3 regions of the Butyrivibrio sp. TB genome follow, and region 3 is predicted to be linked to each of the others. Evidence: predicted binding sites of a transcription regulator. Region 3 holds the regulator's gene; each other region holds the start of a gene.

Region 1 (7,515 bases), on a different contig from region 3:
AGTTGTAGAGCCGAAGGTGGGATCCATTAGCTGCCAGGAAGTTCCGTCAAACTGGACTATTCCGTTGACCCAGCCTTTCTCATCAATATAACAACTGATCCAGGCGTGGTACTCCATTCCTGCATATCCGACTTCCATGTGTGTTGGGATATTCTGTGATCGAAGCATTGCTGACATAAGGCATGCATAATCAATGCATATCCCCTTTTTGGTTTCAAGGACTTCGTCAATGTCCGGGAGGTAGCCACTTTGAACTGTTTCAGCTTCATCGTAGTCATAGGAGATGTTGCTGATCATAAAATTGTAAACATTGGAGATGACATCAAGATCAGAATTGGCACTTAAGGCAAGCTGGCTCCCCATGTCGATTGCTTTCATATCGCTGGTGAACCATACATACTGATTGGGATACAGATAGGGAAGGAACTCATCTTCAAGTGCGCTTTCGATAGTAGCAGTAAGTCCGAGAGAGTATTGATTTCCGGATATATTTTCGTAGATATTTATAAGATATGATCCGGTACCTGCTGAAAGAGGGAAGACTTCATCAAGCCCTCCTCCTGTAGTCATATCATAAGTATATGTAACCTGATCAGGACCTGTGATCTGTAGCTTGACCTTTTCATTGGAACCTGTGTATTTGGCAAAAATATAGCCTTGATCAGAGTTGGAGGCATCTATTATGGCAATATCGTTCTCGTATACTGTAGTGCCTGGTTTCTCCGGCACAAGAACGTGGGGAGTGTTGTCACGACTTCCTTTGACAGTGCTGATCTCATAGCTTGTGCTGCTGACCTGAGCCTTATCTGAAGGTGTGCCGGTATTTGCGCTGCTTTGAGATCTTGTAGTATCGGCGGGCGTAGACGCAGTATTCGAGCAGGCCGATATTATAAGTAGTGATAGAATGAGTATAGCAGGAGTATATAATATTTTTTTTCTATATAAAAAAATCATATGGATTCTCCTGGGTGTCCCCTGTCCTCTGGTACAAGCCTGAAATGCTATATTACAAAAATAAAATGGGCTATCTATGAACATAAACACCTGATCAGGAAGAAGATCACAGGTCGTGGAAAACAGGCTTTCTGTCTTTGAAAGTACAATAAGATGTAAAGCCTGCTTTTAAGGCGGTCTTCCTGGCTCTGTCAAAAGCATATGCCACATGTTCCGGCTTATGAGCATCTGAACCAAATGTTATGATACGTCCGCCAAGCTCTTTGTATCTTGCAAGTATTTCGCCGCAAGGGTTGGGGTCGTTCATACCACTTTGGAATGATTTGGTGTTCACATCGAGACCTTTGTTTTCAGAAATAAGGATTTTCAAGATCTCATCAATTATATCGGAGAATTTTGTAAAGTTATAATCACTTTGACAAGGAATATATCTGACAATATAGTCAAGGTGCCCCAGAACATCGAAGTTATGGAATATTTTGATATTTTCCAAAGTACATTCATAAAATTCTCTTACGGCATCGTCTATGGATCTTCCTTCATAATATGAGGGGTAGTAAGGGTCTTTGTGGTGGCACAAGTGATTGGAACCTATAACAAATTCAAAAGGATATTTGGAAAGAAAATTTTCATTCTGCTTTGTTATCTGGGGCTGGAGCCCAAGTTCTATTCCATAGCGGATGGTGATCCTGGATCTGTATATTTCCTGTAATCTAAGGAAATCCTGTCTATAAGAATCTGCGTCTATCTCAAAAAAACCTTCCGGGTTATCAGGCCCTATCGGATAGTCCAGATCCATGTGCTCTGTGAAGCATATCTCCTGTAAGCCCTTGTCTATCGAGCTTTCGATCATGTTCTTCATGGGAGCTGTGCTGTCTCCGGAATGTTCACTATGCATATGATAATCGGCAATAATATTCATGGATGTGGCCTTTCTGGGTGAGGAGTGTTTTCGTAATTGGATAAAGATATTATTGTGATAATACCATAAGTATGTAGATGTGGTCACTGTGCGATTTTAATATCTTTTAATGTCTTTTAAAGCGTTGTATAAAAAAGTTAATAAGATGAAAGAAAAACGATAAATAAAGCTTCGTATAAAGAGTTGTATAAAGTGGCATATAAAGTGCTGGTAAAGGGATATATATAGATATTATAACGTGTTTGCGTTAATTTATCTGTAAATGTTATCATAAAAACGATAACTTATCAGAACATGTGCTATATTTTACTATATTGTAAGAGAATGGTCTAAGTTATAAGCAATTTTTAAACTTTTTACATTTGCAGACTTGAATTATTCTAATAACTTTTGTAGAATAGAAATTGCTGATAAAAATTTGTCAATCATGGATGGTTTCGTTTTAGAATTCCGTCTTTGAAATTGGAAATAGCAGCAATATAACCAAATATTTCATTTTAGGAGGAACTTAAAATGGCAGTTAAAGTAGCAATCAATGGTTTTGGCCGTATCGGTCGTCTTGCATTCAGACAGATGTTCGAGCACGAAGGAACAGAGATCGTAGCAATCAACGATCTTACAGCTCCTAAGATGCTTGCTCACCTTCTTAAGTATGACTCATCACAGGGCAAGTATAAGTACGCTGATAAGGTTTCTTACGGCGAAGATTCCATTACAGTAAATGGTAAGGAGATCAAGATCTACAAGGAAGCAGACGCTAATAACCTTCCTTGGGGCGAGATCGGAGTAGACGTTGTACTTGAGTGTACAGGTTTCTACACATCAAAGGAAAAGGCTCAGGCTCACATCAACGCTGGTGCTAAGAAGGTTGTTATTTCTGCTCCTGCAGGAAATGATCTTCCTACAATTGTATATAACGTTAACCACGAGACACTTACAGCAGATGACAACATCATCTCAGCTGCATCTTGTACAACAAACTGCCTTGCACCTATGGCTAAGGCTCTTAACGACTTCGCACCTATCCAGTCTGGTATCATGGCAACAATCCATGCTTACACAGGTGATCAGATGATCCTTGACGGACCTCAGAGAAAGGGTGACCTTAGAAGAGCACGTGCAGGCGCTGTTAACATCGTTCCTAACTCAACAGGTGCTGCAAAGGCTATCGGTCTTGTTATCCCTGAACTCAACGGCAAGCTCATCGGAGCTGCACAGAGAGTACCTGTACCGACAGGTTCAACAACACTTCTTTTCGCAGTTGTTAAGTCTGACAAGGAACTTACAAAGGAAGCAATCAACGAGGCTATGAAGAAGGCTTCTGATCCTGAGACATTCGGTTACAACGAAGACGAGATCGTTTCTTCTGATATCGTTGGAATGACATATGGTTCACTCTTCGATGCTACACAGACAATGGTTACAGCTATCGGCGATGGCCTCTATGAAGTTCAGGTTGTTTCATGGTATGACAACGAGAACTCATACACATCTCAGATGGTTAGAACAATCAAGTACTTCGAGAAATTCGTTAAATAATTATTTTTAACCTAGTTCTTGCAGGAGGTCCGGTCCAATAGGACCGAACCTCCTTTTCATTATCGGGCCTTGTACAGATCCGGTTCAATCAAATTCATTCAGGAGGAAATATACTATGGCACTTAATAAAAAGTCTGTAGATGATTTCAACGCAAAGGGCAGAAGAGTCCTTGTTAGATGCGATTTCAACGTACCACTTAAGGAAGGTAAGATTACAGACGAGACACGTATCGTTGCAGCTCTTCCTACAATCAAAAAGCTTATCGCTGATGGCGGCAAGGTTATTCTTTGCTCCCACCTTGGCAAAGTTAAGAACGGACCTAACGAAGGTGAATCTCTTGCACCAGTTGCTGAAAGACTTTCAGAGAAGCTTGGTAAGAAGGTTAACTTCGTATCTGATTACAACGTAACAGGCGAAGCTGCTACAAAGGCTGTAGCTGAGATGGCTGAAGGCGATGTTGTTCTTCTTCAGAACACACGTTTCAGAGGCAAGGAAGAGACTAAGCCTGAAGATGCTGGTGAGAAGTTCGCACAGGAACTTGCTGATCTTTGTGATGACTATGTATGTGATGCTTTCGGTTCAGCTCACAGAGCACATGCTTCTGTATCAGTTGTTACTAAGTATGTTCGTGAAAAGGGCGGCACATGCGCAGTTGGTTACCTCATGCAGAAGGAGATCGATTTCCTTGGTAACGCAGTAGAGAACCCTGTTCGTCCATTCGTTGCTATCCTTGGCGGTGCTAAGGTTGCTGATAAGCTCAATGTTATCAACACTCTTCTTGAGAAGTGCGATACACTTATCATCGGTGGTGGTATGGCTTACACATTCCTTAAGGCTAAGGGATATGAAGTTGGTAAGTCACTTCTCGATGAGACTAAGGTTGATTATTGTAAGGAAATGATGGAGAAGGCTGATAAGCTTGGCAAGAAGCTTCTTCTTCCTGTTGATGCTGTATGTATCGACGAGTTCCCAAGCCCTATCGACAATCCTTCTATCAACACAACAGTTGTAGATGCTGATAAGATCCCTGCTGACAAAGAGGGTGCAGATATCGGACCTAAGACTATCGAGCTTTACTCAGAGGCAGTTAAGTCTGCTAAGACTGTAGTTTGGAACGGACCTATGGGCGTATTCGAGAACCCTGTTCTTGCTACAGGTACTAAGGAAGTTGCTAAGGCTCTTTCAGAGACAAGCGCTACAACAATCATCGGTGGTGGTGATAGTGCAGCTGCTGTTAACCAGCTTGGTTATGCAGACAAGATGAGCCACATCTCAACAGGTGGCGGTGCTTCTCTTGAATTCCTTGAAGGCAAGAAGCTTCCTGGCGTATATGCTGCAGACGACAGAGCATAATTTGCGCGAATAAGCAGAGTCAGATGAGAAAACATGTAGATGGATGCTTGCATACAGATACATGTTTTCGAATATGACGAGCAACGCGAACGAGGAAATGCGTAGCATTTTCGAGTCTGCTTATGAACAATCAAAATTCGGAGGAATAACATAATGGCACGTAGAAGAATTATTGCCGGCAACTGGAAGATGAACATGACACCTTCAGAAGCTGTAAAGCTTGTTGCTGAGCTTAAAGATTTAGTTAAGAACGACGATGTAGACGTAGTATACTGCGTTCCTGCAATCGACATCGTTCCTGTAGTAGAAGCTGTAAAGGGTACTAACGTAAATGTTGGTGCTGAGAACTTCTACATTGAAGATAAGGGTGCTTTCACAGGCGAGATCTCAGCTCCTATGCTTGTAGATGCCGGTGTTAAGTACGTTATCATGGGACATTCAGAGAGAAGAGATATCTTTGGTGAGAATGATATCCTTATCAACGCTAAGGTTAAGAAGGCATTTGCTGCTGGCCTTAAGCCTATCCTTTGCTGTGGTGAGTCACTTGCTCTTCGTAAAGCAGGTACTTACAAGGAATGGATTGAAAGACAGATCACATGGGATCTTGACGGCGTAACAGCTGATCAGGTTAAGAATCTCGTAATCGCTTACGAGCCAATCTGGGCTATCGGAACAGGCGAGACAGCTACAGCTGATCAGGCTCAGGAAGTTTGCGGATTTATCCGTGAGCTTATCGCTAAGCTTTATGATGATGCTACAGCACAGGCAGTTCGTATTCAGTACGGCGGATCTATGAATGCCGGCAACGCTGCTGAGCTTCTTTCAAAGCCTGACATTGATGGCGGTCTTATCGGTGGAGCAAGCCTTAAGCCTGACTTCGGTAAGATTGTTAATGCTTGATGCATAATGCTTTGAATTTGTAAATGTTTATTAAGAGCTGTTTTCTTTAGGTACTTCCTTTGGGAAACAGCTCTTTTTACTCTCTACATGAGGTTATATATGAAGAAGGTTTGCGATTATTGTAATTCTCAATACGACGATACCTTGGAAAAATGTCCAAATTGTGGTGCTCCTAATGATAATGTCAGGAAAGCAACCGGTGTTCCGACTACAATAGAGGAGCTTAAGAAGTGGTACGATGATCATCATCTGCCACCGGAAGATGTCACGAGATTTTTTATCGGAAAGAATATAAAAGAACCTAAAGCATTCGGTATCTATAAGGATGATTCAGGTGATTTTGTTGTATATAAAAATAAGGCTAACGGCCAAAGAGCGGTGAGATACAAGGGCGGCGACGAGTCTTATGCCGTTAATGAACTGTATCAAAAGCTTAAGGATGAGATTGTAAGGCAAAAGGCAGATAATGCAGCAAGAAGATCCGGCCAGAGCAATCACAGAGTTGGAAAAGCGGTAAACAGGACTTGGAATTATATAAGGTATGGCTTTTGGGGAATCATTGGGCTTTCCTTTGCAGCGGCGTATTCAAATATATTCCAATATGTTGCCTGGGTAGCGGTTCCTGTTATACTCTATTGTGCATGGAGAGCATATAAAAATCCGGCATTTAATAAGAAAAATGTTATAAGGAATGCTATCATAGCCATCATTGCAGCTGTCATCTTGACTCTTGTCGGCGTTTTGCTACAGCCGGTCAATAAAGACGGTTATTACTTAATAAACGGTAATACCTACTACAGCAGGTATGATTCGTGGTATGCCTATGATCCTGAGATTGATGACTGGTACTATTATGGCACAGATCCTTATATAGGCTCTGATACTGAGTACACTGACTATTATGAAGGCTCGTACTCATATTCTGATGATAGTATTGGAACATCATTTACTGATAGTGACTATTATGAGGAGAATTTCAGCTCTTCAGATTCTGACTGGGACTCTGATTCAGACTGGGATAGCAACGATTCCTGGGATTCGGGCGGTTCGGACTGGGATTCCGACTGGTAATCAAGAATATTTATTTGGTGTCATTTCAATATCCCCAAAGGCTATCATTATTTGAGAGTCTTTGGGGATGTTTTGCTGTGCAAGTTTAACTTTGCTGAGCAAGATTTTTGTATCTTTTGAAGGGCAGGTTATGTATAATAAGCGTTGGTATTTAAGACAGTAGGAGATGATGATATATGATAAAAGCACTTGTTTTTAGTGATTCACATGGGAATCAGGCTTATATGAAGCAGCTGATCAAGGATGAAGCACCTTTTGACGTACTGATACATGCAGGCGATCTTGAAGATACACTTGAGAATGTTCTTGGGCCTGTAGACTATCATACGCATATAGTTAAGGGTAACTGCGATTATGGCAGGAACCTACCTCTTGAGAAGATATTCAAGCTTGGCGGAAGGAATGTGCTGCTGCTTCATGGTCATTCCTGCGGCAATATGCATTGCCATCCGGGGATGGATATGAACAGGATGGTATATTATGCTCAGAGTAAAGGCTGTGATATGCTTATATACGGTCATACACATATTCCTCATTACGAAGTTCTTGATGATGGTTTTATAATCCTAAACCCCGGCAGTATCTCACTTCCGAGACAGTCTGATATGAACAGGACGTATGCAGTACTTGAAATTGAGGATACAGAAGTTAAGGTAACACATAAAAAATATCAGGCATAAGGATGGTTGAGTAGCCAAATAGGTCTATCGACGAGAAAGTGGAACACTTTCAAACTTATTCTCATATTTATAAATGCATTAATCGTAACAAAGAG
Region 2 (7,515 bases), on a different contig from region 3:
TTACTTCTTTTTCTGCAAATTCTCTGAAAAGAGATCTTGCCATTTCATGCTTCTGATCCAGCTGAAAATCCATGTTTTTTCTCCTTTAGTTCTATTGTGACGGCACTGCCGCCAATTTATTCTATCAACACAGGCATTTTACAAATCAAAGACTTGCTATAACCCGTAACTCCCGGGATGGATATATGCCCATCCCGGGAAGCTGATTAATGATATTAAAGCTTGTCAACAGGAGTCTTTGTTCTATCTTCGTTGTACTTATAGAAACCGATACCTGACTTAACGCCAAGGTGACCTGCACGAACCATCTTACGAAGAAGTCCGCATGCACGATACTTAGAATCCTTAGTCTCATTGTAAAGAACATCCATGATAGCAAGAACGATATCAAGACCTACATAATCACCAAGTTCAAGGGGTCCCATAGGATGGTTACATCCAAGCTTCATAGCTGTATCGATACCTTCGATGTCTGAAATACCCTCTGAATATACGAAGATACCTTCGTTGATAAGAGGAATGAGAATACGGTTAACTACGAAACCAGGAGCCTCGTTAACCTGTACAGGTGTCTTACCAAGAGCCTTGGAGATCTCGATAACCTTCTGTGTTGTCTCCTTAGGAGTGTTAGCGCCAGAGATAACCTCGATGAGCTTCATAACAGGAGCAGGATTGAAGAAGTGCATACCGATGATAGGTGTCTTAAGACCTGCACCAATCTCTGTGATAGAAAGAGATGATGTATTTGAAGCATAGATACAATCAGGATTCTTAACGATGTTCTCCTGAAGTTCCTTGAAGCATGCCTTCTTGATATCCATAACTTCAAGAGCAGCCTCTACTACAAGATCAGGATCTGTAGCGATTGTGTTAAGACCAGTCTTAACCTTTGCTACGATAGCGTCTGCAGCTTCCTGAGTCATCTTTTCCTTCTTAACAAGACGTCCAAGATTCTTCTCGATCTTGCTCTTACCGCCATCAGCAAACTCCTGCTTGATATCGCAAAGATATACTGTCTCAACAGCGTCACACTGTGCGAATGCCTGTGCAATACCTGAACCCATTGTTCCTGCACCAATTACAGCTACTTTCATTGTAAATCCTCCTTAGATATATTTTATCTATTATTTTCTGTCAAAAAATATAATCTTATCATTTGATAAAAACAGTTTTCATTTATGATGATAAGATTCATATTGTTTCATAAATCCTGTCAGATCAAGCGTTCTTGAAATCTACGTGCTTAACCTTCTTAGGATCATCCTTCTTACGAAGGAAGTTAGCCATTCCTTCTACCTGATCCTCTGACTCAAAGCATGAACCAAAGAGCTTCTCTTCGATAACAAGTGCGCTGTCAATATCAGTCTGAAGACCATCATTGATTGCTTTCTTACAAGCACGAACAGCAATAGGAGCGTTGCCTGCGATTGTAGCAGCAAGCTTCTCAGCTGCAGGAAGAAGCTCTTCCTGTGTGTATACAGCATTTACAAGACCGATACGAAGTGCTTCATCTGCCTTGATATTACGTGCTGTGTAGATAAGCTGCTTGGCCATACCAACACCAACAGTTCTAGCAAGTCTCTGTGTTCCGCCAAATCCAGGTGTGATTCCAAGGCCTACTTCAGGCTGACCGAACATAGCATTGTCAGAGCAGATACGAATATCACAGCTCATAGAGATCTCACATCCACCACCAAGTGCAAAGCCGTTAACAGCTGCAATAACAGGGATAGGAAGTGTCTCAATTTTACGGAATACATCATTACCCTTCTTACCAAAAGCTTCGCCTTCTGCCTTAGTAAGTGTTGACATCTCTCCGATATCAGCGCCGGCAACAAAAGACTTGTCTCCTGCACCTGTAAGAACAAGTGCTCTTACTGTATTTAAGTCAATGTTATCAAGAACTGTATTAAGTTCATCGAGAACAGCTGAGTTAAGAGCATTAAGTGCTTCCGGACGGTTAATAGTTACAACAGCGATCTTATCTTTCTGTTCATATAAAACAAAGCTCATTGATTCGTCCTCCGATTTTATCCAGTATTAAGAGGGTGTAGATAAGTCCATACAGGCTATCACACCCTCTGTAAGTTTAATTATTCGTACTTCTCAACGATAGTAGCGCATCCCATTCCGCCACCGATGCAAAGAGTTGCAAGACCCTTCTTAGCGTCTTTCTTCTGCATCTCGTGAAGAAGTGTTACAAGGATACGAGCACCTGAAGCTCCAACAGGGTGACCAAGAGCAATAGCACCACCGTTAGGGTTAAGCTGCTTGTCAACGTCGATTCCAAGATCCTTACCAACTGCTACAGACTGAGCTGCGAATGCTTCGTTAGCCTCGATGATATCGAACTCAGATACGTTCTCGATACCAGCCTTCTTCATAGCCTTCTTAGTAGCTGCTACAGGTCCGATACCCATTACTTCAGGACGAACACCAGCAAGTGCTCCAGCTACGAATGTAGCCATAGGCTTAACGCCGAGCTCTTTAGCCTTCTCTTCTGACATAACAACAAGTGCAGCAGCACCGTCATTGATACCTGAAGCGTTACCAGCTGTAACAAATCCATCCTTGTTGATAGGACGAAGCTTAGAAAGAGATTCAGGAGTAACACCCTGTCTAGGACCTTCATCTGTATCGAAGATGATAGTCTCTTTCTTCTTCTTGACCTCTACAGGAACAATCTCATCCTTGAATGCACCAGATTCGATAGCTGCGCAAGCCTTGTTCTGGCTCTTTGCTGCGAACTCATCGAGCTCTTCACGTGTAAGACCCCATTCATTGCAGATGTTGTCTGCTGTCTGGATCATATGATAATCATTGAAAGCATCCCAAAGAGCATCTTTAACCATAGTGTCTACAAGACCACCCTGGCTCTGGCTAGGCCACATCATACGATATCCGTAACGGCCATTAGGAAGTGCAAATGGTGCAAGTGACATGTTCTCCATACCACCGGCAACAACGATATCAGCATCTCCAGCCATGATCATCTGAGCTGCCTGGTTAACACAGTTAAGACCTGAACCACATACAACGTTAGTTGTAACTGCAGGTACTTCTACAGGAAGACCAGCCTTGATAGAAGCCTGACGAGCAACGTTCTGTCCCTGTCCTGCCTGAATAACGCATCCCATGTATACGTGATCAACATCTTCAGGCTTAACACCTGCACGTTTAAGAGCTTCCTTGATAACGATAGCACCTAAATCTACTGCAGGAATTGTGCTAAGAGATCCACCCATTGTTCCGATTGCTGTACGACATGCACCAGCTAAAACTACTTTCTTTGCCATTTTTATACCTCCGTTGTGTAATTGAGCTCATTTGAGAGCTTTGAGTTACATATTTAGTTGTATTGCCTGATAAATTTGTAAAGCTTTTGTTACCATGTATATTCATATTTAATGAGTATTTTCCTTAAGATGGTAACGATTGTTAATTTTTTATCACAACAGATTCATTATAACATAATGTCTGCTGAGATTGCAATATTTTTAACAAAGTGTAAGCGTTTACAATTCAAAAAAATTCTGCTCATACCCAAGCGGGGTTTCAGTATATGGAAACGTGGATGAATACAGCATCCGGAACGATTTATAATCAAGATAGCGTATAGTTTTCAATGGAAACTCACCAATGAAAATTATATATCTATTTACATAGTTTCTTCAAGAAAAAAAGCAACAAAAAGAGGATGTGCAAAATCATCATAATGCACATCCTCTAATACTACTTATTCAGTTACAAAAAGCATATCAAAGTTCAGGTTCAATAAGACCGTATGTGTTGCCTTTTCTCTTGTAAACTACGTTGGTCTCATCTGTCTCTGCATTGATGAAAACAAAGAAATTATGTCCAAGGAGTTCCATCTGTACGCATGCATCTTCAGGATACATAGGCTTAAGATCAAACTTCTTGACTCTTTCAATACGAATATCGTCATCATCCATGTAATCCTGCTCTAAGAACTCCATCTTAAAAGAGCTCTTCTCAGCCTGATGCTTGTCAACGATCTTATTCTTATATTTCTTGAGCTGACGTTCGATGACTTCTTCGACGAGATCAATAGAAGCGTACATATCGCTGCTGACCTGCTCAGAACGGATGATCTTACCTTTGACCGGGATCGTGACTTCGATCTTGTGACGGTCCTTCTCAACATGAAGTGTTACATTAACATTGGTATCAGGATTAAAATACTTCTCAAGCTTACCAAGCTTGTCTTCAACCGCTGATTTAAGTCCGGGAGTTACATCAATGTTCTTACCTATAATTGTAAATTTCATGGCAGTCACCTCTTTACTCGGAAATAATTGATGATTTCCTTTGATAGGTATAGTATAGCATCTTTACATTCAAATATGCAATTAAACATAGCTAACATTAGCATTGTTCACAGTTTGTTCATGACAGGAAGTCATGACAGGAGACAAATGTATTTCCATTAAGACAAAACTGCCCTTTGCATTATGCAAAGGGCAGTTAATAATATCTTATGATTAGAAAATTCTACGAACAGCAAGTGGTGTTCTGTAATTAGCGTTAGAAATGATAATACCGGTCTTGGATGTAGAAGCATGTACTATCTGGCCACCGCCAATGTAGATAGCAACGTGTCCTGAGTAACATACGATATCACCAGGCTGTGCATTTGCAAGTCCGTCTACAGCAGCACCTACACTTCTGTCAGCAGCTGATGAATGAGGCAGGCTAACACCAAAGTTAGCATATACGCTCATTACGAAGCCAGAGCAGTCACATCCGTTTGTTAGGCTTGTACCACCATATACATAAGGATTACCTACGAACTGTACAGCAAATGCTGCAACAGCTTCTCCGATAGAGCTCTTCTCTGTTGTGAAGGATTCAGCTGACTTAACGCTTGATGAAGATGATGACTTGGAAGTATTAGCACTAGCTGACGCTCTTGCAGCTTCCTTGGCAGCTTCTTCCTTAGCAAGTCTTGCTTCCTCTTCGGCTTTGGATTCAGCCTCAACGAATTCAGTAGAAAGTCTTACGTAATCCATTGATACGTAACCTTCACCTTCCTCGATCTCGACTTTAACCCAGCCATCCAACTCTTCTGTTACAACAAGTTCATCATCGATAGGAACAAGTCCAAGAACTTCTGACTCTGTACTTGCTTCCTTACGAACTTTAAGTGTTGTAGTTGTTACTGTAGCAATACGTGTACCAACCTTTGGTGCAAGTTCTACAGCAGCTTCTCCTGTTACACAGTATTCAGCTTTGACATATCCGGTAACAGAACCTGATTTGATCTGATACCATCCATTCTCTTCTCCAAGGTAAGTACCTACGGAATTATTATAAAGTTTACCAACTATCTCATCATTCTCACTAGGTCCACTTCTTACATTAACATAGTCATGTACCTGAGCGATAACAAGGTTTGAAAATGTCTCTTCCTCGTCATTAGTAGTGGTGGTAGCACCGGTTGCCTCTTCAATATCGTTAAGAACTTCTTCATCTACTCTTGATGAAAGAGGAGTAGTTTTAGTAGTCTCTTTAGTTGAGGTCGTTGAAGATCCGGATGAGCTGCTTGTTGATGAGCTCGAACCATCGGAAGCTGAGTTAGCTGATGAATCAGACTGTGCGTCTTCCTGAAGGTTTGATACTTCTACCTGATCTGAAGCAAGTTCATATCCAATTCCGGCGGAAGGAAGTACTGATGTCACTGATGAACCAGCCATTGCTTCTATTCCCGCGCCTGTAAATGTTACAGCAGCCGTCAACATACATACGGCGAACTGCCTACCAAATCTGTTCAATGTTTGGCCTCCCTACATTGTTACGAAATTGTTACACCGATATTTAATATAACCCTTGAGTCTAATTTTGTCAATACTTGTGGCAATTTTAAGATTTAATAATTTACTTTATCTTAAAATTCCACAAAATATGTGCTTTTAAAGGCTATTATTTTGACACTTTTATCAACAAAAGAGGCTCAAGTTATCTGACAACTTGAGCCTCTCTTATTAAAATTGTCCGAGTTGAATATATAATTTCAAGTAAAAAATTGTTACGATTTTCCCACAAGATAGTCTTGAATAGCTGTAACAGCATTAGCACCATCGGCTACAGCCGTAACAATTTGGCGAAGGCGTTTCTTTCTTGCATCTCCGGCTACGTAGATTCCGGGATGTGAAGTAGCACCAGTTTCCGGAGCTATTATATATCCTTTTTCATCACACTCAACAAGGTCTCTGAATTTTTCTGTTTCAGGTGTGATTCCTACAGCAACAAAGCATGCATCTGTATCGAGAGAATTTTCTTCTTTTGTCTTAACATTTTGCACAAGAACAGATTCAACTTTACTGCTTCCTCTTATCTCTTTAACAACACTGTCCCAAACAACTTCTACATTGGGAAGGGACAGAAGTTCATTCTGAAGTGTCTTGGCAGCTCTGAGTTCATCTCTTCTATGAATCAGATATACCTTGCTACATCCCCTTGCAAGAAAGATTGCATCCTCTACTGCTACATCACCTCCGCCTACTACAACTGCGGTCTTGCCTCTAAAGAACGCTCCGTCACATGTAGCACAGTATGATACGCCTACTCCTGTAAATTCATCTTCACCAGGTGCGCCAAGTTTTGAATGATTAGCACCTGATGCTATGATAATGGTATGTGTCTCATATGATCCATTGTCAGTATTAACTTTAAATACCGGAAGCTTAGTATCATTTCCTTCTTCTACTACTTCTATTCCTGATACATTACCTTCAAGGAATAAAGCCCCGAGTTTATCAGCATGTTCTCTAAACTTCATTCCCATATCAAAACCATTGATACCCGGTAATCCAAGATAGTTATCAACTTCATAAGTGTTAAGGATCTGGCCGCCTGATGTAAACTCTTTTTCTATAACTGCAACATTAAGATCAGCTCTCTTGGCATATACTGCTGCTGAAAGTCCTGCAGGGCCGCTTCCTATAATGAGTGTATCGTACATAAATAGACCTCCTTATGATTCGTGGACATTATTAAAACATTTCGTATTTTTATCGTGCTATTTAATTGCGTGCAATCTTTCTATGTTTTTATAATACTCATAAAGTTTGTCTTTTGTCAATTACTTTGTTAACATTAGCTTATAACAAGGCTTTTGTAAGCAATTTATGATTATTGTTTATTATCTAAACATAAAATACGGACAGTTTTTCACAGGACAATACCCAGTGCACTGACTGTCTTATTATAAAAGGAGTTATAAAATGGACGATTACGTTCTTGTAACAGGTGCATCCAGAGGCATCGGCAAAGCTATAGCCAATGAGCTTGCCAATAAAGGCTATAATCTGTATCTTACATGCCTTAAACATGGCGATGACTTAAAGTCGTATAGTGCAGAGCTTTCTGCTAAATACGAGATCAACTGTATACCTTTTGTATGCGACATCGGAAATTATAACGATGTTGCTGAAATGTTCGAGCAGATTCCGAGAGTTAATGTTGTTATCAATAATGCCGGAATTGCCTGGCTTG
Region 3 (7,515 bases):
ATATCCTGATCATAATCATCATAGTTATCATCATAGTTATCGTCATCGTCATCATCATAATAGTCATCATAACGTCCGCTACTATATCTTTTATTCCATCTTCCTCTGCGGAATCTGTCGTCCTCTTCGTCCTTTTCTTCCAAGTCTTCTAATCTGTCATAATAGTCTTCATAGTAGTCATCATAATTTTGCTGACGTTTTTTTATTTTCTCAAGCCTTCTTATTTCTTTTCTTGATAAACGTTTACCTTCGTAATCCGCATATCCCATTCTGTCGTAATCTTCTTCGTCATATGCCTCATCATATTCTGCTTTGTCTGTTCCGAAGGTGTCATTTTCGAATTCGTCGTGATGGCGTTTTAGCCAGTCCTGATAGGAGTCTTCGTATTTAGGATCATAAAAGGGTTTGGTATGAAAAAGAAAACAGTATCTTCTTCTAAATTGTCTGAATGGAGTAGTCATTCCGAAGACGCTTCTGAATATATAGATAGCAAGGTCTACTATTATCGCTATTCCCAAAAAGTTAACGCCGCTTGCTGCTGCCGATAATAGTAATAGTCCGAGGAAAATAGGTATTCCTATTAGTATAGTTATTGCCCAGGCTATGATGCTGTAAGCTTTCTGCTCACTTTTTTCCAGTATTCCTTCCCACCAGGAAGTAACTGCTTCAAGGAGTGTCTGAGTTACTTTCTCGGATATATCATTTACGCCATTTTCTATATTTTGCTGTAGACCATTTGCTATATTATTGGAAATCTCTCCTGAAAGGTTATCTGCTATACTATTGGCAATGTCTCCGGATACGCCATACGAGCTGTCAGCCTTAGCCACCAGTTTTTCATCCTGAAGGTACTCTATATCACAGGCATGAACATAGCTTTCTACATACTCTTTGGCCTGTCCTATATAATCATTGCCGGTAAAATAACCTGCGCATTCAAATACAACAAGAGCTGCCAGTACGATACCGGCAGCCGGGAATAGACAAAAAAACAGTTTATAAACATTCCAAATAAGCCTAAACATCTGTTTAAGCAGCCATGCGTATGCTTTTAGTATAGTCATGAAAATAGTAACAAGTACACTGGTAAAAAGCATAAGTAGGTAACCTCAAAAATTATTATGAAATACAAGGATGTATTTCCATGTACGGATACAGGATGTATCCAGTACATGCTTGGAAATACATGGATGTATTTCCATGTACCAGATACAGGATGTATCTAGTACATGTCCGGAAATACAGGGATGTATTTCCATGTACGCCTATCCCTTAATATACAACCTTGGGATTCTTGGATTAAGATCGCAGGCAAGTTCGTAATTAAAACGTCCGCTCAAGTTTCCAAGTTCTTCAATTGATATATGCTGATCGCCGCTCCATCCTATAATAGTGACTTCATCATTTTCCAAAGCTTCAGGGATTCTACTTATATCAACCATGAACTGATCCATGCATACACGTCCAAGGATAGGTGCTCTATGACCGTGGATAAGGACATAGCCTTTATTAGAAAGGCTTCTTGGATATCCGTCGCCGTATCCAACAGGGATAGTAGCAATCCTTGTAGGCTTATCTGTAACATAGGTTCCGCCATAGCTAACAGCAACACCCGCAGGTACATCCTTAATATAAGCGATGTGGCTATACAGTCCAAGTGCAGGCGTGATCTTCACTTTGTCTGTAGGAACATCCTCAGAAGGCTTCATTCCATACATTGTAACTCCGGCCCTTACCATATCCATCTGAGCCTGCGGGATACTTATGATGCTGGCAGAATTCGCACAGTGATGTAGAGGAATCCTAACGCCGTTTTCTTTTTCTACTCTTTCTATAAAAGCTGCGAATATATCTTTTTTCTCTATAGCATCTGTAAGGTCTTTCTCATCAGCTCTGGCAAAATGAGTGAAGATTCCCTCAACTTCGATGTGCTTCATGGAGAGCGCTTTCTTAACAAAGAGAGCACCGTCATCATTAGGACGAACACCTATTCTGGCCATAGATGTATCAACAGCAATATGAACCTTAACTTTGCAAGTCTCAGACCTCTTTGCAGCTCTTTCTTCAAGCTGCTCAAGCTGATCATATCTGAACACTGCCGGTCTTATATCATTTTCAATAAGGGTATCGTAAGAGAAAGGGAATGTGTATCCCAGAATAAGTATAGGTTTTCTGATCCCATTGTCCCTAAGCTCCATCGCCTCTTCACAGGTTGCACAGGCGTATCCCCAAATATAGTCCTCTGATTCAAGTAATTTTGCAATTGGTACTGCTCCAAAACCGTAACCATCAGTTTTGATAACTGCGATCATCTTGGTTTCAGGCCTTAAATTGTCATGCATTGAATGCATATTTGAAAGAATTGCATCAAGATCAACTGCAGCACATACCCTCGGGTATTTTAATGCCATCTCCTTAGAAAGATTCTGTCTGCTAACTATTTCATGTGAGTTCATTTTATAAATACGCTTTCTATCTTAATGAATTCAGAGATTGCCCAATGACCATATCTTTTGATGATCCAAGAAAACAGCTCCTATAATCCAAAGACAGTTTCTACGATCAAAAATATTTTCTATGATTCAAAAAGCAATTTCTTAATTCTATTATTATTTTTCCGGAAGAACATTTGCAAGTTCCTTTATTATATCACTTGCTGTCATATAATACTCTCCCACTCTGGAAGCCGCACGATTGCCGGCAAGACCGTGTATGAAGGTTCCAATGCAGGCAGTCTGGAAGGCTCCAAGCTTTCTTGAGCTCAAAGCTCCGATTATCCCTGCAAGCACATCGCCTGATCCTGCAGTTGCCATGCCACTGTTACCTGATATATTAACATACATCTGCCTTTTACCGGCTCCCGCCACGACAGACCTTGCATCCTTACATATTACTACACAGTTATAATACTCCGAAAGTGCCAAAGGCCACTTTAACATATTTTCCTTAATATCATAGACCGTAACAGGCTCAGGACGCTCATCGCCAAATGCAGCATTGTAAAGCCTTGCAAACTCAGCAACATGAGGAGTTATAACAAGCTGCTTGTCTTTAGAGTCAGAATAGGATCTTGCAAGCTCGCTTATATGGCTATCTTGTGCTATCAGAGTAATGGCATCTGCATCCGCAACAAGGAACTTGTCATAATGTTCTAGTACGATGCTAAGGATGGCCTTGGCAACCATTCCTGTTCCAATCCCTGGGCCTATAACTATAGCGGACGCCCACTTCATATTTTCAATAAGTATATCTCTGATCTTGTCTATATTGCTGTCAGTCTCAATATTGGCATATGAATCAAACATTGCCTCAGGAATACTGCTTTTAATAGCTTCTACATTAGCTAGTGTCGTAAATACTTTGACCATACCAGCACCTGTATGGAATGCTGACTTGGAACACAGAAGGCATGCGCCCGTAACCTTATCGCTTCCGGCAATGACTAAAACCTTGCCGAATGTTCCCTTATTACCATAGCCAACTCTCCTTGGAAGAAGATCTTCGGGACCCTCATCAAAGAAAAAATATTCAGGAAGATTCCCAAGAAAACCGTCCACTGTAATACCGACATCTTCTACAAATAACTGCCCGCAGTACTCAGTACCTGGGTACAGCAGCTGCCCCATCTTGGCAAAATTAAATGTAACAGTAAGATCCGCCTTAACAGCAAGAAGATGAACACTTCCTGTATCAGTATCTATGCCGGATGGAATATCAACAGCGACTACAAGAGTAGATTCATCCTTGAGCTTCTTACATTCATTGATATACATTATTGCTTCGGCATATTCGCCTTCTACATCTTTGGTACATCCGATTCCAAGGACAGCATCTACTATGATATCCCATTCCATTTGTGATTTGGTGGCTCGTACATTGGAAAAAGTGTCCATTGGGATATTATACGCCTCTGCGCATTTCTTCTGGGATACAGTATCAGGATTAGAGTCCTTGTCATCAACAAGAGCTATCTGCACTCTGTAGCCATGCTGATACAAAATCCTTCCGATAGCTATCCCGTCACCGCCATTGCCGCCGTGTCCTGCAACGATCAGAACATTAAAAGCTCTGGAAGTGTGCATAGCTCTCTTCCACTCACCGATTCTGGCAGCAACAGCCAGAGCAGCTCTTTCCATAAGTACAATGGATGGAACCCCAAAGTGCTCTGAAGTATTACGATCGCATGTTTTCATTTCTTTGGCTGTTACTAAATACTGCATATGTCCCCTTTTTGCTTATTATGAATGAGTCAGTACTAATTATTGACCAATTACGAATAAGCCAGTACATTACGTCTGTATGGATCCTGACCCCGGAGTTCTGATCCTGTGATTTCTCTCGGGATCATATTCCATATCGAATATATCTATAACTTCAGGTCCGAAGATATCATGCATATATGAATACAGGTTGAAATTCTCCATCTCACCTTCCTGAAGTCTAATGACCTGTTTCTTGAGCTCTTTTCTCGTATTGGATAGCCACTCATCGATCTCGTTGATCTCATCTGTATTGCGATGAAGTCTTTCGTAGCATACAGACATGGATGCCACCATAACCTTATAATTGAGCTGATATATCTCTCTGGGAAGTCCTAAAAGCCGATCTTCCAGCTCTTCAATCTGAGCATTACAATCCCCTATAAGTCTCTTCCTGTCATCAAGCTCCTTACCTGCAGACTTATCGCCCTTATTAAGCCTGTCAGATATGCCTATCACTTCATCAAGCAGTGTCTTCTTAAGACGCTTTATATCCTTGATCTTTTGCTTGAACCTGGCCTGCTCATCCACAAGCTTATTAAGCTCATCGGCAAGAGCCTGCAGTTCATCACTAACACCCTCTTCACCAAAGAGCAGCTTCCACTTCTCATCAGTTGTTACAATTGGTATATTCTTGCCAAGTAGAGCCGGCATATAGACATCTTCTTCTCTGGACATAGCATCCTTCCTCTTAGGCACGACTATATCTCAAACAACGAAAACCTGCATTTAGTATTTCGGATAATCCCCCGAATTAAATTAGAACACACCTGCATTCATATATATTTAAGATCATGGACTTAAAATATTGTAATAGAACCGCTTTTAAAGCCCCTATACTTATTATACTATATATCATCAATATAAATGACAGGCCGCCGGAATCACCTAAGTCCCAGCACAGCCTGCCAATCACTATCGATTTATATATTGCCAAAAATCACTTCTTACCGCCATGGAATCTTTCATAACGGTTAATGTTGTATGACAGCTTCATAAGGCTGTCTGAAAGATGAACATTCTCAACCTGAACATTCTCCGGAACATCAAGATCCACATGAGCAAAATTCCATATTGCCTTGATGCCTGCCTTAATAAGTCTGTCGGCCATTGGAACTGCCTGATCCTTGGGGATTGTGAGAACTGCGATATCGATATTGTTCTTCTTGATAAAATCCTCAATCTCTTCTATCGGACGTATCTCAACATCGCCTATCATCTTGCCTTGAAGAGCCGGGTCACGGTCAAATGCACCCTTGAAAACAAATCCTCTTGTTGAAAAATTGGTATAACCCGCCAGAGCTGTACCAAGATTACCCGTTCCTATAATGATGAGCTGGTGCTTCTTGTCAATGCCAAGTATCTTACTGATCTCATCATACAGATACTCTACATTATAGCCATATCCCTGTTGTCCAAATCCACCGAAATTGTTGAAATCCTGCCTTATCTGTGAGGCTGTAACCTTCATTATATCAGAAAGTTCCTGAGATGAAATCCTCTCTACTCCGCTAGCCTTAAGCTCACCAAGATATCTGAAATAACGGGGCAGGCGGCTGACTACTGCCTGGGATATTTCTTTATCCATGCGCCTTCCTCCTGATCTGTTATTATTGTTAATTTTGTATCACTCTATAATTGTAGCGAATCGTTAAACTTTAGTCAATTGAAATTATGTCCTAATCAGTGTAATATATTGCTGTTATGAATAAAATACAAGGCCAGCCATTTCAAGACTGAGCCTGCATTTCAAAGCACAAATGATGCGAGGTATATCATGTTACTTTCATGTCACAATATATGTAAATCTTTCGACGGTAAAGACATCTTAAAAGGTGTTTCTTTTCACATAGAAGCAAATGAAAAAGCAGCCATCGTCGGTATCAACGGAGCCGGCAAGACTACACTTTTAAAGATAATAACAGGTCAGCTGTCACCTGACGAAGGCGAAGTTGTTTTTGCCAAGGATACAAGTTTTGGATACCTGGCGCAGAACCAGAACATAGATTCAGGCAATACGATCTATGATGAACTTAAGCTTGTCAAAAAAGATACAATAGAACTTGAAGAGAAGATCCGCGAAGCTGAAGAACAGATGAAGGTCCTTACAGGAGACGATCTTACAAAGCTCATGAATGACTACACCGCAATGACTCACCACTTCCAGCTTATCGACGGATACGCCTGGCAGAGCGAAGTCGCCGGAGTAGCCAGAGGTCTTGGCTTTACAGATGAAGAGTTCGGAAAGTCCATCAGTACCCTCTCCGGAGGCCAGAAGACAAGAGTTGCCCTTGGTAAGCTCCTTCTCCAAAAGCCTGACCTTATCATCCTGGACGAGCCCACTAACCACCTTGATATGAATTCCATACAGTGGCTTGAGACCTATCTTCTCAACTACAAGGGCGCCGTACTGATCGTATCCCACGACCGTTATTTCCTTGATAAGATTGCAGACAAGATTGTCGAGATCGACCAGACAAGGTCCAGCATCTACAACGGCAACTACTCTTTCTATGCTACAGAAAAAGAAAAGCGCCGCGCTATAGCATGGCACGCCTACATCAATCAGCAGCAGGAGATCAAGCACCAGCAGGAAGTAATCGATAAGCTCAAGAGCTTCAACCGTGAGAAATCCATAAAGCGTGCCGAGAGCAGAGAAAAGATGCTTGAGAAAATCGAGCGTATCGAAAAGCCTACAGAAGTTGATGATGAGATGAAGATAAAGCTCACACCATCCTGCGTATCAGGTAATGACGTACTTAACGTTGAGGGCATCTCAAAGTCTTTTGACAATGCCCACCTTTTTGAGAATATATCATTCGAAATAAAAAGAGGCGAGCGCGTTGCGATAATCGGCGATAACGGAACCGGTAAGACCACAATGCTTAAGATCATCAATGGTCTTCTGCCACCTGATGCAGGCAAGATAACCCTTGGCGTCAAAGTTCACCCTGGTTACTACGATCAGGAACACCACGTGCTTCATGATGAAAAGACTCTTTTTGAAGAAATTTCAGATGAGTACCCGACTCTCAATAATACAGAGATAAGAAATACGCTTGCTGCCTTCCTCTTTACTGGCGAAGACGTATTTAAACGTGTCGGCGACCTCTCCGGTGGTGAAAAGGGTCGTATGTCACTTGCAAAGCTTATGCTCTCTGAAGCAAACCTTCTGCTTCTCGATGAGCCTACAAACCACCTTGATATCACAAGTAAGGAAGTTCTTGAAAGTGCTCTTAACGGCTATGAGGGAACT

What was found. The regulator Rex, encoded in region 3, represses fermentation and respiration genes when NADH is low (regulators of the CRP and FNR family bind a similar motif). The targets are predictions, from matches to a motif close to ATTGTTAANTANTTAACAAT.
Region 1: a site for Rex is predicted at 2,283-2,302, ahead of gap (type I glyceraldehyde-3-phosphate dehydrogenase). Genes of this name have one in related genera too.
Region 2: a site for Rex is predicted at 3,435-3,454, ahead of BMX21_RS10500 (acetyl-CoA C-acetyltransferase). Genes of this name have one in related genera too.

What each region holds. Positions count from the first base shown of each region.
Region 1 covers NZ_FOER01000003.1:71,391-78,905, reverse strand. The annotation lists gene BMX21_RS02710 (transglutaminase-like domain-containing protein) at 1-954, opposite strand, end outside; gene BMX21_RS02705 (histidinol-phosphatase HisJ family protein) at 1,061-1,876, opposite strand; gene gap (type I glyceraldehyde-3-phosphate dehydrogenase) at 2,390-3,415, shown strand; gene BMX21_RS02695 (phosphoglycerate kinase) at 3,531-4,769, shown strand; gene tpiA (triose-phosphate isomerase) at 4,923-5,669, shown strand; gene BMX21_RS02685 (hypothetical protein) at 5,769-6,740, shown strand; gene BMX21_RS02680 (metallophosphoesterase family protein) at 6,917-7,420, shown strand.
Region 2 covers NZ_FOER01000014.1:17,435-24,949, forward strand. The annotation lists gene BMX21_RS10485 (acyl-CoA dehydrogenase) at 1-73, opposite strand, end outside; gene BMX21_RS10490 (3-hydroxyacyl-CoA dehydrogenase family protein) at 216-1,094, opposite strand; gene BMX21_RS10495 (enoyl-CoA hydratase-related protein) at 1,219-2,013, opposite strand; gene BMX21_RS10500 (acetyl-CoA C-acetyltransferase) at 2,094-3,296, opposite strand; gene hpf (ribosome hibernation-promoting factor, HPF/YfiA family) at 3,759-4,289, opposite strand; gene BMX21_RS10510 (C40 family peptidase) at 4,503-5,792, opposite strand; gene BMX21_RS10515 (NAD(P)/FAD-dependent oxidoreductase) at 6,047-6,982, opposite strand; gene ymfI (elongation factor P 5-aminopentanone reductase) at 7,245-7,515, shown strand, end outside.
Region 3 covers NZ_FOER01000010.1:26,058-33,572, forward strand. The annotation lists gene BMX21_RS08235 (hypothetical protein) at 1-1,097, opposite strand, end outside; gene alr (alanine racemase) at 1,266-2,456, opposite strand; gene BMX21_RS08245 (NAD(P)H-hydrate dehydratase) at 2,610-4,220, opposite strand; gene BMX21_RS08250 (hypothetical protein) at 4,290-4,937, opposite strand; gene BMX21_RS08255 (redox-sensing transcriptional repressor Rex) at 5,200-5,847, opposite strand; gene abc-f (ribosomal protection-like ABC-F family protein) at 6,037-7,515, shown strand, end outside.